DNA from 2 places in the Mesorhizobium sp. ISC11 genome. Region 2 is predicted to be linked to the other one. Evidence: riboswitches for the same ligand, from Rfam matches in the RefSeq annotation. Region 2 holds a riboswitch; the other holds the start of a gene.
The links. Region 2 has a riboswitch for S-adenosylmethionine ahead of metX (homoserine O-acetyltransferase MetX). Riboswitches for the same ligand answer to the same signal wherever they lie in the genome.
Positions count from the first base shown of each region.

Region 1 (8,348 bases), 2.0 Mb from region 2:
TGGTGGGCGAAATGCCGGCGGCGGAAGCAAGCCAGGAAAAAATAATGCGCGCCATCGTCCGGGGAGAAGGAAAAGCAGCATGAGCACCGAAACCGCCCCCGCCCCGCAGGGCAATGTCGCCGAGGAACAGCGCCCGCGCATCGCCGTCTCGGCGCTGGCGACGAACCTGCGCGAATACGGTCTGATTATCGCGCTGATCGTCATCATGCTGTTCTTCCAGTTCACCACGTCGGGAACGCTGTTCAAACCGGTGAACCTGAGCAATCTGGTGCAGCAGAACTCCTTCATTATCGTGATGGCGCTGGGCATGCTGCTGGTGATCGTATCGGGCTATATCGACCTCAGCGTCGGGTCGGTCGCCGGCTTCATCGGCGCGCTGGCGGCAAACATGATGGTCATCTGGCAGCTGGGACCGCTCAGCAATCCGCTGGTGGTTTCGATCGTCTGCCTGGTTGCGGGTGGCTTGATCGGCGCCGCGCAAGGCTATTGGATCGCCTATCACCGGATACCGAGCTTCATTGTGACGCTGGCCGGCATGCTGATCTTCCGCGGCATCTGCCAGGCGCTGCTCGGCGGCGGCTCTTCGGTCGGCCCGCTTCCGGACGACTTCAAAATGCTCAGCTCCGGCTTCATCCCTGATGTGATCGGCCCGCTGACGCTCGTCCCGCCGGTGGTGAACGCGGCCGGCAAGACCATCCTGGGCAGCGGCGTGACCCTGCACATGACGACAGTCGTGCTCGGCCTGATCGCCGTGCTGGCCTATGCCTATTTCGGGGTGAGGACGCGTCGCAAGCGCGAACGCCATGGCTATGAGGCCGAGCCCTTTGCCCTGTTCGTCGTCAAGACGCTGGTCGCCAGCGCCCTGGCGCTGTTCCTGGTCTATGAGTTCGCCAGCTACAGAGGCCTGCCGGTCGTGCTGCTCGTCATGGGCGTGCTGATCTCGCTGTTCGTCTTCGTCACCAAGCGCATGACCATCGGCCGCCGTATCTACGCCATGGGCGGCAATGCCAAGGCCGCGCAGCTGTCAGGCATCAACACCGAGCGGCTGACGCTCATGGTGTTCATCAATATGGGCGTGCTGTCGGCGCTCGGCGGCCTGATCATCGCGGCGCGACTGGGACAGGCGGTGCCGGCCGCGGGCCTCGGCAGCGAGCTCGACGTCATCGCCGCCGTCTTCATCGGCGGCGCCTCGGCGATGGGCGGCGTCGGTCAGGTCATCGGCGCGGTGGTCGGCGGCTTCATCATGGGCGTGATGAACAACGGCATGTCGATCATGGGCGTCAATGTCGACTGGCAGCAGGTGGTCAAAGGCCTGGTGCTGCTCGGCGCCGTGATCTTCGACGTCTACAACAAGAACAAGGCTTGAACGGACTTAAGAGCAATTCCAGGAAAAGTGTGAAACGGTTTTCCGCCCGGAATTGCGCCAAGACAATGAGTTAGAGCGGTTCGCCGTTTCCGTGAAACGGTGAACTGCTCTGGTCGAGGAAAGCAGGAGGCATACGATCGCGACGCTGCCGGCAACCCGCCGGTAACAGAAGTCCCTGAGGGACCAGGCCCGCGAGCGCAATCCGAACTGAGAATTTAAACCGTGGCATGGACGAGGTCCCGGCCGCGCTGAGCAAGGTTTGCCGTTTTGGCAGCCCTGCCAAGGCAAATGAGAGAGGATTCATCATGCTGATCTCCCAGATCCTTGACGACGCCGAGACCATCCGCGTCGTCGCCCGCAATGGCGGCAAGACCCGGATCATCAATGGCGCCCGCAGCGTCTATTCGCTGGCGATGGAGGCCGCCCGCACCGGCGTCGGCCTCGTCGCGCTGATCGAACGCAAGGGGCTTGGCGAGACGGTCGATCTCGAGGCCGCTTACAAGAAGGGGCGGCTGCTGTCGCCGATCAATCACCCCGATCCGGCGCATCTGCACCTGACCGGCACCGGGCTGACGCATCTCGGCTCCGCCGCGACGCGCGATTCCATGCACAAGAAGCTGAGCGCCGACGGCGAGGAGCAGCTCACCGATTCCATGAAGATGTTTCGCATGGGGCTGGAGGGCGGCAAGCCGGCGAAAGGCCAGATCGGCGTGCAGCCGGAATGGTTCTACAAAGGCAACGGCACGATGGCGGTGGCGCCAGGCGCCGCACTCCTGTCACCGGCCTTTGCCAAGGACGCCGGCGAAGAGCCCGAAGTCGCCGGCATCTATGTCATCGGCGACGACGGCGCACCTTTCCGCGTCGGCTTCACGCTGTCGAACGAGTTTTCCGACCACGTCACCGAGCGCGTGAACTATCTGTTCCTCGCGCATTCCAAGCTGCGCAACGCCTCGTTCGGGCCGGAGATCCTGATCGGCGACCTGCCGTCCGACATCCGCGGCACCTCGCGCATCGTGCGCGACAGCGAGGTGCTGTGGGAGAAGCCGTTCCTGTCCGGCGAAGCGAACATGTCGCACACCATCGCCAACCTCGAACATCATCATTTCAAATACGCGGCCTTCCGCCAGCCGGGTGACGTGCATGTGCACATGTTCGGCACGGCGACACTGTCCTTCGCCGACGGCATCACGACCGAGGCCGGCGATGTCTTCGAGATCGAGGCCGGGGATTTCGGCCTGCCGCTGCGCAACCCGCTTGAGATCGAGCAGCCGGTGAAGGTGGCTGTGAAGGCGCTTTGAGAGCGCGCCTTTCCTTCTCCCCAAGTGGGAGGTGGATCGGCGCGTTAGCGCCGAGACGGATGAGGGGTGTTCCAGCGGAGTGAAACGTTGGCGTTCCCTGGAACACCCCTCATCCGTCGCCTCCGGCGACACCTTCTCCCACAAGGGGAGAAGGAAAAAGGCGCCTCTGCCTCAATAGATATCGAAGTCGAAATACTTGGCCTGGATCTTCTTGTAGGTGCCGTCGGCGACGATCGCGTCGATGGCCGCGTTGAGCTTGTCGCGCAGGGCCGTGTCGTCTAGGCGCACGGCGATGCCGGCCTGGGTCTCGGTACCCTTGACGTCGCCGACCAGCTTGCAGCAGCCGTCGCTTGCCTTCTTCAGCCAGTCCATCAGCACGAACTTGTCCGAGATCACGGCGTCAAGACGACCGTTGGTCAGGTCGGTGATCGCCTCTTCCTGGGTGGGATAGAGTTTGGCCTCCGCGCCCGCCTTGCCATATTCATTCTGGGCATAGTCGGCTTGCGTGGTCGAAGCCTGGGCACCGACCGTCTTGCCGGCAAGGGCCGCCGGTTCGGTCGAGGTGAGATCGGTGTCCTTCGGCGCCACCAGAGCCAGCGGTGTCGTATAATATTTGTTGGTGAAGGCGACCTGCTTCTTGCGCTCTTCGGTGATGCTCATCGAGGCGATGATGGCGTCGAACTTCTTGGCCTGCAAAGCGGGAATGATGCCGTCCCAGTCCTGGGTAACGATCTCGCATTCGACCTTCATCTGCGCGCACAGCGCATTGGCGATGTCGATGTCGAAGCCTTCCACCTTGCCGTCAGCGGTGATGGTGTTGAACGGCGGATAGGCGCCCTCGGTGCCGATCTTGATTTTCTCCGCCGCCTGCACCGACGGAGAGCCGGCCAGCATTGCCAGCATGGCAGCGCCCGCCGCCGATATGACCCATTTCGAAAATCGCATTTTCTTGGTTCCCCTTGAACGCCGCCAGCTTGACGGGCGGCAAGGCAGCCAAGCATGCCGAACCGGCACAGGCAAGTATTTTGCCTTGGGGCAATGAGTGTCAGCGCGCGGCGCGGAAATGCTTGGACAGCTTCAGGCCCTGCGCCTGGTAGTTGGAGCCGAGATCGGTGCCGTAGAGTGCCTGCGGCCGCTTCAGCATATGCTCGTAGACCAGCCGGCCGACGATCTGGCCGTGGTCGAGGATGAACGGCACTTCATGGCTGCGCACTTCCAGCACCGCCCGGCTGCCGGTGCCGCCGGACGCGGAATGGCCGAAGCCCGGATCGAAGAAGCCGGCATAATGGACGCGGAATTCGCCGACCAGCGGATCGAAGGGCGTCATCTCGGCGGCGTAGAGCGGCGGCACATGCACCGCCTCCTGGCTGACGAGGATGTAGAATTCATCGGGGTCGAGCACCAGTTCGCCGGCGCCGCTCTTGTGGATCGGTTCCCAGAAGTCGACGACTTCCTGGGCCGCGCGCTTGTCGACATCGACGAGGCCGGTGTGATGCTTGCCGCGATAGCCGACCAAGCCGCTTTGATCGCCGTTGAGGTCGATCGACAGCGCGATGCCGCCGCCGGAAATGTTCGGCGGCTCGGTGGCGACCAGCATCTGCGTGCGATGCAGGTCGTGCAACTCGGCTTCGGAGAGCAGCGCATTGCCGGTGCGGAAACGGATCTGCGACAGGCGCGACCCGGTGCGGACGACGATCGGGAAGGTGCGCGGGCTGACTTCCAGAAAGAGCGGGCCATGATAGCCGGCGGCGATCTTGTCGAACTCGTGGCCGCGATCGGTCATGACGCGGGTGAAGATGTCGAGCCGCCCGGTCGAACTCTTCGGATTGGCCGAGGCTGAAATGTCCGCCGGCAGCGCCAGGCTTTCAAGCAGGGGCACGATGTAGACGCAGCCGGTCTCCAGCACCGCGCCCTCGACCAGATTGATCTCGTGCAGTTGCAGCCGGTCGAGCTTTTCCGAGACCTTGTGATTGGGGCCGGGCAGGAAGGAGGCGCGCACCCGCCAGGCCTTGTCGCCGAGCCTGAGATCGAGGCTGGCCGGCTGGATCTGGTCGGTGTCGAGCGCACGCGCCGACTTCAGCGCGCCGGACTGGAACAGCGCCGATATGTCCTGGTCGGGAAGAATGCCTGTCTGCCGCAAGGCTCCACTCCTGCTTGGTACAAACCTCTTAATGAAGCCGGCAATTGACGCAAGCGCGGTGCGGGTCTAAAGGGTCGTTATCCCGTGGTGATTTGGCCGGTCGGCTTGCAGCCACGTTAAACAAGTCGCTAAAGGACCGTCGGGCCGCAAGGCCGTATGGACCGGTTGCGACTTTCGCGGCCGGTTTTTTTGTGTCTGGAAGAAAAGCGATGAGCACCAAGAAGCGCAACTGGAAGCCTCAGACGGCACTCGTGCACAGCGGAACGCTGCGTTCCGGTTTCGGCGAAACGTCAGAAGCGATCTATCTCACCCAAGGCTATGTCTACGAAACGGCGCAAGCCGCCGAAGCCCGTTTCAAGGGCGAAGAGCCGGGTTTCATCTATTCGCGCTACGCCAATCCGACCGTCGACATGTTCGAGAAGCGCATGTGCGCGCTGGAAGGTGCGGAAGACGCGCGCGCCACCGCGTCGGGCATGGCCGCGGTGACGGCCGCCCTTCTGTGCAGCGCCAAGGCCGGCGACCATATCGTGGCGGCGCGTGCGCTGTTCGGCTCCTGCCGCTGGGTGGTCGAGACGCTGGCGCCGAGATACGGCATCGAGGCGACGCTGGTCGACGGCACCGACATCGCCAACTGGGAAAAGGCGGTCAAGCCGAACACCAAGCTGTTCTTCCTGGAAAGCCCGACCAATCCGACGCTGGAAGTGGTCGATATCGCCGCTGTCGCTTCGCTTGCCAATTCGATCGGCGCCAGGCTGATCGTCGACAATGTCTTCGCCACGCCCCTGCAGCAGAAGCCCTTGCAGCTCGGCGCCCATATCGTCGTCTATTCGGCGACCAAGCACATAGACGGCCAGGGGCGCTGTCTCGGCGGCGTCATCCTGTCGGACAAGAAGTGGATCGACGAGAACCTGCACGACTATTTCCGCCATACCGGCCCAAGCCTTTCGCCTTTCAACGCCTGGACGCTGCTGAAGGGCCTGGAAACGCTGCCGCTGCGCGTACGCCAGCAGACGGAAAGTGCCGGCCGGATCGCCGATTTTCTGGCCGAACGGCCGGAAATCGCGCGCGTCATCTATCCCGGCCGCGCCGACCATCCGCAGGCCGACATCGTCAAGAAGCAGATGTCGGGCGGCTCGACGCTGATCTGCCTGGACGTCAAGGGCGGCAAGCAGGCGGCCTTCGCCTTGCAGAACGCGCTCGACATCGTCCTGATCTCCAACAATCTCGGTGACGCCAAGAGCCTGATCACCCACCCGGCGACGACGACGCACAAAAATCTCAGCGACGAGGCGCGCGCCGAGCTCGGCATCGGGCCGGGCACGCTCAGGCTGTCGGTTGGCCTGGAGGATACCGACGATCTGCTCGAGGACATCGCGCAGGCGCTGAAGGCCAGGTAGGAGGCCTTCAGGCGCTGGACGGCGTCTCTTCCAGCTCGGCCGTCTTGGTGCCGATGGTCATCGCATTGCCGCGCCAGTCGACGGCGCCGCCGAGCCAGCCGCGCCCCCACATCGCCGGCAGGATCAGGTCGCGCGCCATGATCGCGGCGACCATGCGTGGCGACAGGTACCAGCCCTTGGACCAGGCCAGGGCGCACTCCGGAAGATAGAAGGCCGCCAGCACGGCAAGGGCGATTGCCCAGAGGCTGAAGCCGGCGCTTGCCGCTGCAATCAGCGCAAGCACCAGCGGCACCACGGCGCCGGTCAGGATTTCGGGTGCGAAGAACAGCGGGAAAGTGACGCGGCGCAGGCGCGCCCAACGGGCCTGACGCGACCAGATGTCGTCAAACGAGCGCCGGCCAAGCGGCTGCTCGAAGGGGGCGGCGACGAGATTGACGCGCAGGCCGAGACTGTTCACCAGCTTGGTCGCAGCGGCATCCTCGGCGATCTCGGCGGCCAGCGCGCGGATGCCGCCATTGGCATCGAGCATCGGCTTGTTCCAGAGCATGCTCTTGCCCTGGGCAAAGCCGAGGCCGAGCGCCTCGCCGGCATATTGCCAGCGCGCCTGCAGCGTGTTGAGGAAAGCGCATTCGACCTCGGCCCAGAAGCCGGCCGGCCGCGAACCGATCGGCGTCGAGCAGACAAGGCCGGTGCCGGGCCGCCAGGCAGCCATCAGGTGCTGGATGTAGTCCCTCGGCATCAGCACGTTGGAATCGGCCAGGACGACCCAGTCGTGCCGCGCCGCTTCCCAGCCCTTGACGCAATTGTTGAGTTTCGGATTGGCGCTGATGCGGTCGTCGCCGACAAGCAGCCGGGCCGGCACTTTCGGAAACCGGACGATCGTCCTGTTTATCAATTTGACCACCGGATCGTCGGCATGGGCGACGCAGAAAATCAGCTCATAGCGCGGCCAGTCGAGCGAGAAGGCGCGCTCCAGCGTCTCCTGCGTGAACGGCTCGACGCCGCGCGACGGCACGACGATCGACACCGGCCGCGGCTTGCCGGCCGGCGGCGCAATGGTGCGACGCCGTCTCAGACGCGACGCGGCGAGCACGATGCTGGCGAGATTCGAGAGGATGAGGACGGTCGAAAGCGTGGCGGCTATGAGAGTGAGTTGCATCGAGATCCGGTCACTCCAGGAAAACCGGTCCGCAAGATGGCCGGTTTCAACAGTTCAGCAGAGCGCCCGAGTCGCGCGTCACCAGTCCGCGCACACCACCATTGTCATATGTCACTTAAATGACATTCTTTGTCGGCACCTGCCCGCGAGGCCGGCCAGAGGAGGCTTCGATCGGTTGACCTAACCGCACGGAGCGCCGAAAGTTCCGCTGGAACCGTTTTTTGGAGCCGCTTATGTATAGCGCCGTCACGCGCAACATCGAAGTGCAGGTCAGGCCGTTCTATCTGGAGGACCGTTCGGATCCCTCTGAGAACCGCTATGTCTGGGGCTATCAGATAACGATCGACAATCAGTCGGACGATTTCGTGCAGCTTCTGTCGCGCTATTGGCACATCACCGACGGCACCGGCCGGGTCGAGGAAGTGCGCGGCCCCGGCGTGGTCGGCGACCAGCCCGAACTCAATCCCGGCGACAGCTACCAGTACACATCCGGTTGCCCGCTCTCGACACCGTCCGGCATCATGGTCGGGCATTACACGATGCGCAACAAGCGGGGCGAGACGTTCGACATCGCCATTCCGGCGTTTTCGCTGGACTTGCCGGGGACGCGGCGGACGGTGAATTGATTTCGCCTCACCGGCCGCGGAGCGACCGGTGAGGCGTGGTTTCTACTCTACTGGGCCGCGAATTCCGCCGGGTCGAAATCATATTGCTTCGAACAGAATTCGCAGGCGACGTGGATGCCGCCGTCTTCGGTGCTGTCCTTGATCTCCTGGGCGGAAAAACCCTCGAGGATGCCGCGGATCTTGTCCCTGGAGCACGAGCACTGGTCGGCGACCGGAACGCCGCCGAAGACGCGCACGCCATGCTCGTGGAACAGCCTGTAGAGCAGCCGCTCGGCGCCGATCGTCGGGTCGATCAGTTCGGTCGGCTCGATGGTGCCGAGCAGAGCCAGCAACTCCTGCCAGGAATTGTCGACCGGATCGTG
Region 1 covers NZ_JAVSPW010000001.1:3,733,834-3,742,181, forward strand. Annotated here, with positions in the region: gene mmsA (multiple monosaccharide ABC transporter ATP-binding protein) at 1-83, shown strand, start outside; gene mmsB (multiple monosaccharide ABC transporter permease) at 80-1,366, shown strand; gene araD1 (AraD1 family protein) at 1,672-2,664, shown strand; gene RPF88_RS18295 (ABC transporter substrate-binding protein) at 2,836-3,609, opposite strand; gene RPF88_RS18300 (2'-deoxycytidine 5'-triphosphate deaminase) at 3,710-4,804, opposite strand; SAM riboswitch at 4,879-4,956, shown strand; gene RPF88_RS18305 (O-succinylhomoserine sulfhydrylase) at 5,014-6,201, shown strand; gene RPF88_RS18310 (ceramide glucosyltransferase) at 6,209-7,360, opposite strand; gene apaG (Co2+/Mg2+ efflux protein ApaG) at 7,594-7,986, shown strand; gene RPF88_RS18320 (Hsp33 family molecular chaperone) at 8,034-8,348, opposite strand, start outside.
Region 1: it holds a riboswitch for S-adenosylmethionine, as region 2 does, so the genes downstream of both, RPF88_RS18305 (O-succinylhomoserine sulfhydrylase) here and metX (homoserine O-acetyltransferase MetX) in region 2, are expected to answer to the same signal.

Region 2 (8,348 bases):
CCGACAAGGTCGCGGCCCGCCCGTTCCGGAGCTTCCGCGGCACCTCGATTTCCGGTGCATTGGCCTTCGGCACCGAGCTTTTCGATCGCACCTCTTTCGAGGGCGAGCGCAGCGTCATCGATATCTCCGGTGATGGTCCCAACAATATCGGGCCGCCGGTCACCGCGACGCGTGATGAGGCAATCGCCAAAAGCATCGTCATCAACGGGCTGCCAATCCTGATCAGCCCGTCGCCAACCTTCAGCCATCTCGACCAGTATTATGCGCAATGCGTGACCGGAGGGCCCGGTTCCTTCGTGTTGCCGATCTACGCGGCCACCGAATTTTCGACAGCCATCCGGCGCAAGCTGATCCTCGAAGTGAGCGGCATCCGGGACAGGATCATTCCCGTCGACGCGGCCGTGCCGATCGATTGTCTGCAAGGCGAGCGGGACAGGCGGTTCTTGTCCGATCCGTATTTTCCCGAACTCGACCGGTGACCAAGAGCGGAATTTAGGCCGGTCGGGCGCCAAACTTGTCGCGGAACTCATTGTAGAGATCGCGCCGCCAGCGCCGGCCATGGAGATAGCCGTGCATCAGCTCCGGCAGCGAGTAGCCGAGCGCTTTCGACTCGCGATTGGCCATGTAGCCCTTGAATGCCTCTGGTATCCGGCCTCTGAGGATATCGGCGATGATCTGCCGCGAGATCATGTAGGGCGGGATATGCGGGTAGGCGTGGGCAATATGCGGATGTTTGCCGATCAGGTTCGCATAGGCTTCGACATAACCGTCACGGCGGCCCGAAATCGAGTTTTCCGAATTGTATTTCGTCCAGTCGATGTCCTCGGACAAACGCGCGCCATGGCGGCGCGCTAGCCGCAGCAGCAACTCCCGATCCTGCATCCGGGTGATGTCGCTGTCGTAGCCACCAATGCCCAGCAAGGCCTCGCGGCGCGCGGTTATCGCGGAGCCGGCAATGAAGATCGTCTGCGCGACCAGCGTCCGCTCCAGCATCGTCGGGCTCACAAATGCATCGCGGTTGATGCAGTTGGTGGCGCGGTTGCCCTTCAAGGAGACATAAGAGCTGATCAGCACCTGAAGTGCGGGATTGTCATCAAACCAGGCCAAGGTCCGTTCAAGCCGGTGCGGCAGGTAAACGTCGTCGGAATCAAGGAAGGTCACCACCGGCGCGCGCGCGCGCTCGATGCCGGCATTCCTGGCGGCGTTGGCGCCTCGCCATTTTGCGCCGACATAGGTCAGCCGCGGATCCTGGATGCGGGCGAGTGCTGCCTCGGTTCCATCGGTCGAGCCATCGTCGACGACAATATGCTCGAGCCTGGGCATGCCCTGGGACAGCACGCTTTCCACGGCGCGCAACACCGTTTCGCGACGGTTGTGGGTCGGCGTTATGACCGTGATAAGAGGTGTGTCTTCGATGATCCCGGCCATGTCGTGTCAGCTGTTTCCTGCGCAGGGCTGCGCGTCTATCCAGGACTTTTCGATTTTCAGAACAGTCGAATGGATTGGACTTTTCCTTTCCGGTCATCATCGTCGATGCGACGCTACAAAAAACAGCTGCCCATGTCACCCACCGCGCCGGTACTCAACCCGCGCGAGACAACGAATTCCCGTTGTTAGCGTTCCAATTGCAACAGCACTGCCGCGCAAAGCACTTGCGAATCATCATGGAAGGACCCGCCGTGACAGGATAGCATGCATTCCATTACCTCTGACATAATCGCTTAGCGCCCGGCGTTTGGTCAGATTGCCCTTGCGAGGCCGGCAACTCGGCTTCGATGACAAGGGAGTACAGTCATGACCGCCTACGCCGTTGCCCATATGCGACATGCCACGATGGGTCCGCAGATCGTCGAATATCTGCACAGGATCGATGCCACGCTGGAACCTTTCGGCGGCCGTTTTCTGATTCATGGCGGCGATGTGGAAGTGGTCGAGAACGACTGGCTGGGCCATCTGATCATCATCCAATTTCCCGACAGGCGGCACGTGCATGGCTGGTACAATTCGCCCGCCTACCAGGCGATACTGTCACTGCGTACGGACAATTCGGAAGCCGATGTGGTGTTCGCCGACGGCGTCGGACATCCGCACAAGGCGACGGATGTTCTGGAATAGCGGGCGGCTGCTACCGCTTCAGCAAGAAGACTGCCTGCTGGCCGAAGAAATTCCAGAACCACCACGGCATCGACAGGCCGATCTTCTGGCCATTGGCGTCGAGCGCCGTCGCCTTCTCCACGGTCGCGCCGAGCTCGTCGCACAGATTGACGAAATCGCGGATGGTGCAGAAGTGGATGTTGGGCGTGTCGTACCAGGAATAGGGCAGGTCCTTGGTCACCGGCATGCGGCCGTTGAGGAACAGCGACAGGCGTACCCGCCAATGGCCGAAATTGGGGAAGGACACGATGGCGCGGTTGCCGATCCTGAGCAGTTCGTCGAGCACCAGCTTCGGGTTGCGGGTGGCCTGCAGCGTCTGCGACAGGACAACGAAGTCAAAGCCCTTGTCGGGATAGAATTCGAGGTCCTTATCGGCATCGCCCTGGATGACCGAGAGGCCGCGCGCCACGCATTCGTTGACGCCGCGCTGCGACAGTTCCAGTCCACGGCCGTCGACCTGCTTGGTGTCCTGCAGCAGTTCGAGCAGCGAGCCGTCGCCAGAGCCGACATCGAGCACGCGTGACCGTGGCGGGATGAGGTTGGCGACGACTTCGAGGTCGACGCGCTGGTCACGGTTGACACTCATTATGTCGCCCCCAGTGTGGCGCATGATCCCGGACGGATAAGTCTGCAACTTTCCGGGGTCATGCGCTTAGCCCTCTCGCCCGGGCCGCCGAGCCGATGAAGCCATTGATGGCGGCAAACAGTTCCGGCTCGTCGAGCAGGAAGGCGTCGTGGCCGCGGTCGGTCTCGATCTCGACGAAGGATACCGACGCGCCGGCCGCGTTGAGCGCATGCACGATCGAGCGGCTCTCCTCGGTCGGGAACAGCCAATCGCTTGTGAAGGACACCAGGCAGAAGCGGGTTTTCGTGCCGGCAAAGGCATCGGCCAACCGGCCGCCATGGTCGGCGGCGAGGTCGAAATAGTCCATCGACCGCGTCATGTAGAGGTAGGAATTGGCGTCGAAGCGATCGACGAAGGTCATGCCCTGGTGCCGAAGATAGCTTTCGATCTGGAAGTCGGCGTCGAAGCCGAAGGTCAGCGCTTCGCGATCCTGCAGATTGCGGCCGAACTTGCGGTGCAGGGCGGCTTCCGACAGGTAAGTGATGTGGGCGGCCATGCGCGCTACCGCCAGGCCCTTTTCCGGGCGTTTGCCGTGCTCGAAATATTTGCCGCCATGCCAGTCCGGATCGGCCATGACAGCCTGCCGGCCAACCTCATGAAAGGCGATGTTCTGCGAGGAATGGCGCGCGCCGGTGGCGATCGGCAGCGCCGAGAAGACGCGCTCCGGATAGCTCGACGCCCATTCCAGCACCTGCATGCCGCCCATCGAGCCGCCGAGCACGCAAAACAGTTTCTCGATGCCGAAATGGTCGATCAGCATTTGCTGCGCCCGCACCATGTCGCGGATGGTGATGATCGGCAGGTCAAGCCCATAGGGCTTGCCGGTGGCGGGATTGGTCGAGGCCGGGCCGGTGGAGCCAAGGCAACCGCCGATGACGTTGGAGCAGATGACGAAGAAACGATTGGTGTCGATGATCTTGCCGGGCCCGATCAACACTTCCCACCAGCCTGGCTTGCCGGTCACCGGATTGGTGCTGGCGACGTGCTGGTCTCCGGTCAGCGCATGGCAGACGAGGATGGCGTTGGAGCGGGCATCGTTCAGCGTGCCGTAGGTCTGGTAGGCGATCTGGAACGGTGACAGCAGCGTGCCGGCGTCCAGCTTGAGCGGCTTGTCGGATCCAAAACGCAAAACCGGGCTCGACGGTTGGTCGACCTCGTTGTTGGTTTTGCGGGCACGCAGAACGGCCATGACATCCATCTCACACTTTGAGCCCACGCATCGCGCTCGTCGAAAGTCGATGCCGATACGGGTGTCCGGCCGGCGCGGACAACAAAAAACCGGCATTGCGGTCGCAAAGCCGGTTACAGGATGCAAACGGCCCTTTAGCAAGTTGTTTAACGTGGCTGCAAGCCGACCGGCCAAATCACCACGGAAGTTCACTCCCCTTCTAGGGCTGTGGCGCGCCGGCGTCAACGGCCTGCCTTGGGCGGGAGGCTGTCGCCTCTCGACATTGCAGGCCACGGCTTGTATTTCCGCTGCGGCTTCCCTCAGGAAGCGTTCTCGACGGATTTTGCGACATGAGCCAGACACCGGACCAGGCACGTCCAACCCCGCGCGCGGGCATCATGGACATAGACGCCTATGTGCCGGGCAAGAGCACGGCGCCTGCCGGCGTCGCCAAGGTCCACAAGCTGTCCTCCAACGAGAACCCGCTCGGGCCCTCGCCGAAGGCGATCGAAGCCGCGCGCGAGATTGCCGGAAAGCTTGACGTCTATCCCGACGGCACCGCCAGGCGGCTGCGCGAAGCGATCGCCGAGGTGCATGGCCTCAACCCGCAGAACATCATCTGCTCCAACGGCTCCGACGAGATCCTCGGCCTGCTGGCGCAGACCTATCTGGCGCCCGGCGACGAGGCCGTCATCACCGAACACGCCTTCATGGTCTACAAGATCTACATCCAGTCGGCGGGCGCCGTTCCGGTGACGATCAAGGAAACAGACGAGCGCGCCGATATCGACGCCATCCTGGCCGCCGTCACGCCACGCACCAAGATCGTGTTCCTCGCCAATCCCAACAACCCGACCGGCACCTATGTGCCGTTCCAGGAGGTGCGCCGGCTGCATGCCGGTCTGCCCAGGCACGTGCTTCTGGTGCTCGACGCGGCCTATGCCGAATATGTCCGCCGCAACGACTATGAGGCCGGCATCGAACTGGTCGGCAGCGCAGAGAACGTGGTGATGACCCGGACCTTCTCCAAGATCGGCCTCGGCGGCGCGCGGATCGGTTGGATGTATGCGCCGATGCACATCGTCGACGCCATCAACCGCGTGCGCGGCCCCTTCAACGTCAATGCAACGGCGATCGAGGCCGGCATCGCCGCCATTCGCGATCGCGCCCATGTCGAGCGCAGCGTGGCGCACAACGAGACCTGGCTGGCCTGGCTGAGTGCGGAATTCATAAAGCTTGGGTTGCGGGTGACGCCCAGCGTCGGCAATTTCATCCTCATTCATTTTCCCGAGGACCAGAAACATTCGGCAGCGGCGGCGGACGACTATCTGACGGCGCGCGGCTATATATTGCGGCGCGTTTCGGGCTATGGCTTTCCCAACGCGCTGCGCATGACCGTCGGTACCGAAGAGGCCAATCGCGGCGTTGTCGCCGCTCTCACGACATTCCTGAAAAGCTAGAAACCATGACATCACCGATGTTTGAAAAGATCGCTCTGGTCGGCATCGGCCTGATCGGCTCGTCGCTGGCCCGCGTCATCCGCCGCGAGGGCCTCGCCCGCCACGTATCCATCTCGACCCGCAGTGCGGCGACGCTGGCACGGGCCGAGGAGCTTGGGCTGGGCGATAGCTATAGCACCGATGCGAGAGAAGCTGTCCGCGATGCCGACCTGGTCATCATTTCGGTGCCGGTTGGATCGTCCGGCGCGGTTGCCGAGGAAATCGCGCCGGCGCTGAAGCCGGGCGCGATCCTCACCGATGTCGGCTCGACCAAGGCGTCTGTCATTGCGCAAATGCAGCCTTATGTGCCTGAAGGTGTCCATTTCATTCCCGGCCACCCGCTGGCGGGCACAGAAAAATCCGGCCCCGACGCCGGTTTCGCCGACCTGTTCGACAATCGCTGGTGCATCTTCACGCCGCTGCCCGACACCGACCCGGACGCGTTGGAGAGGCTGTCGGAGTTCTGGCGGCGCTGCGGCGCCAACATCGACACGATGGATCCCCAGCATCACGATATGACGCTGGCCATCGTCTCGCATCTGCCGCACATCATCGCCTACAACATCGTCGGCACCGCCGATGATCTGCAGTCGGTGACCAAATCCGAAGTGATCAAATATTCGGCTTCCGGCTTCCGCGACTTCACCCGCCTTGCCGCCTCCGATCCGACCATGTGGCGGGATGTCTGCCTGCACAACAAGGACGCCATCCTCGAAATGCTGGCGCGGTTCTCGGAAGATCTGGCGTCGCTGCAGCGCGCGATCCGCTGGGGCGACGGCGAAAAGCTCTTCGACCTGTTCACCCGCACCCGCGCCGTGCGCCGCTCGATCATCGAAGCCGGCCAGGACATCGACGTTCCCGATTTCGGCCGTCAGGCGGTCGAGCACCCCGCGAAAGGCTAGATCTGTCTCAGGCAGGCCAGGTCTGCGCAACCATGGCCAGCGTCTCGGCTCGGTTCGGCGCGCCAAGCCTGCCGCCGAAGCGCAGGCATTTGAGCGCCGCGGCCGCACTGGCAAACCGCAAAGCCTGCTCGACCGGCATGGCTTCCGCCAGTCCGACGGCGAAGGCGCCGTGAAAGACATCGCCGGCGGCGAGCGTATCGACCGTCTTGATTTTCGGCGCCGCGACATGGCGCACGCAGCCAGCGCGACGGTCGTGCCACCAACTGCCCGCCGCGCCGCCTGTCACTGCGACAAAAGCGTCGCTGCGGCTGGCGAGATCGGCGCAAGCCGTTTTCGGATCGAGCGCCTGGCCGCAGACGATGCGCGCTGCCGGCTCCGAAGCGATGATGTGCGTAGCGAGCGGCAACAACTGCTCAAGGACCTCCAGCGGCGCGGTGTCGGCATCGAGGATCGCCGGACGGCCGATGGCGCGCGCCGCCTTCAGGGCGAGTGCCGCCGCACCCGGCCAGCGGACATCGACCAGAACGGCATCGAATGCCATGAGGTCGGCGACCGGCAGGACGTCGGGATCGGCCTGGGCAAGCCTGTCATAGAACGGCACGATGATGCGCTCGCCATGCGCGTCGACCAGGATCGAGGCCAGCGCCGAGCGGGCACCTCTGACGCGCCGCACGAAGGTGCAATCGACGCCTTCGGCCTCTATGCCGGCGATGAGCTGGTCGGCGACGGCATCGTCGCCGGCACTCGCCCACAGCGATACTTCGGCGCCCAGGCGATGGGCGGCGCAGGCGGCGCTGGTGGCCATGCCCGAGGCGATCTGGACGCCGTCGGAGGCCATGAACTTGCCCTGATGCATGGGCAGCGTCTCGACGTGCAGGATGGTGTCCAGCGTCAAAGCGCCAACGCTCAGCAGCTTCACGGGTTTTGCCATGGCTGAGCTATTCGACCGGCTTGATCTTGCCCAGCGGAATGAAGCCGAGCGAGGCCTTGCCCCTGACCACCTTCAGCGGCATGGACGGTTCGTTGCCGAGCACCGCCAGGGCAGAAAAACCCTGCTCGATCTGGCTTTTCTGCTCGGGTATGGCGGTGCCGAGGATGGCCGCCACCGCCTTCGGGTCCTTCAACCTGATCATCAGGTCGGCGTTGACCAGGCCCTCGGCATCGACCGAGAGCGGTCCCGAAACGGTGATGCGCGCCGTCCCCGACGACAGGTCAAGGTTGCGGATTTCGATCGCCTGGCCACGAAGGCTCTTCACCCGCGTGCCGATCAGTGCGACGCCGTTCTTCAATGTCACGTCGCCGCTGGCATCGAACGCCGGAAGCACGCGCCCGCCAATTGCGTCGGGGTCGACCTCGAGATCGCCGAAACTGCCGAGATAATCGATATCCTCGCCGTTGGGCTGCAACTGACCTGATGCCTTGCCGGCACTGAACAGTTGCACCGGATCGGTATCGTCGGCCGGATCGGTCTGGCCGGAAAGGCCCTCTGCCTCCAGCGAAATCCGCCGCGGCAGCGGCCACCACAATTTGAAATTGGCCTGCAGATTGTCCCAGTCGATCCACAGCGGCACCATGTCCGGAACGGAGGTCCTGAGCGGGCCGCGCAGATTGGCAACCGGCGACAGAGGCTGGATGATTTGGGCGGCTGCGTTGAAACTGCCGGCCGAGGCCGCAATGTTCTTGGCATCGTCCTCATAGGCGAGGTTGTCGCAGGAGACGGTAAAGCTCAAGGGATAGCCGCTGACCTGGAGATTGGCGCAGCCGGCCTCGACGCCATTCTTGTTGAGCGTGGCAACCGCCTTGTCGGCCTCGCTCCTGACGCGGTCAGCCAGATAGAACCAGCCGCCGCTGTAGAGGGCGAACAGCACGACGATGAATGCTGCAAGCCAGATCAGGCGGCGACGTTTGTTCGGCTGGCGTTCGTCACTTGACGTCATGCTTTGGCTCTCGTTAACGCATGGGTATTGCGGACGGGTAGTCGATTCCGCCAGGTGGACAGA
Region 2 covers NZ_JAVSPW010000001.1:5,759,087-5,767,434, forward strand. Annotated here, with positions in the region: gene RPF88_RS27840 (DUF1194 domain-containing protein) at 1-479, shown strand, start outside; gene RPF88_RS27845 (glycosyltransferase family 2 protein) at 493-1,428, opposite strand; gene RPF88_RS27850 (DUF1330 domain-containing protein) at 1,795-2,115, shown strand; gene metW (methionine biosynthesis protein MetW) at 2,126-2,740, opposite strand; gene metX (homoserine O-acetyltransferase MetX) at 2,799-3,968, opposite strand; SAM riboswitch at 4,083-4,160, opposite strand; gene hisC (histidinol-phosphate transaminase) at 4,298-5,407, shown strand; gene RPF88_RS27870 (prephenate/arogenate dehydrogenase family protein) at 5,413-6,348, shown strand; gene RPF88_RS27875 (sugar kinase) at 6,356-7,279, opposite strand; gene RPF88_RS27880 (DUF2125 domain-containing protein) at 7,287-8,285, opposite strand.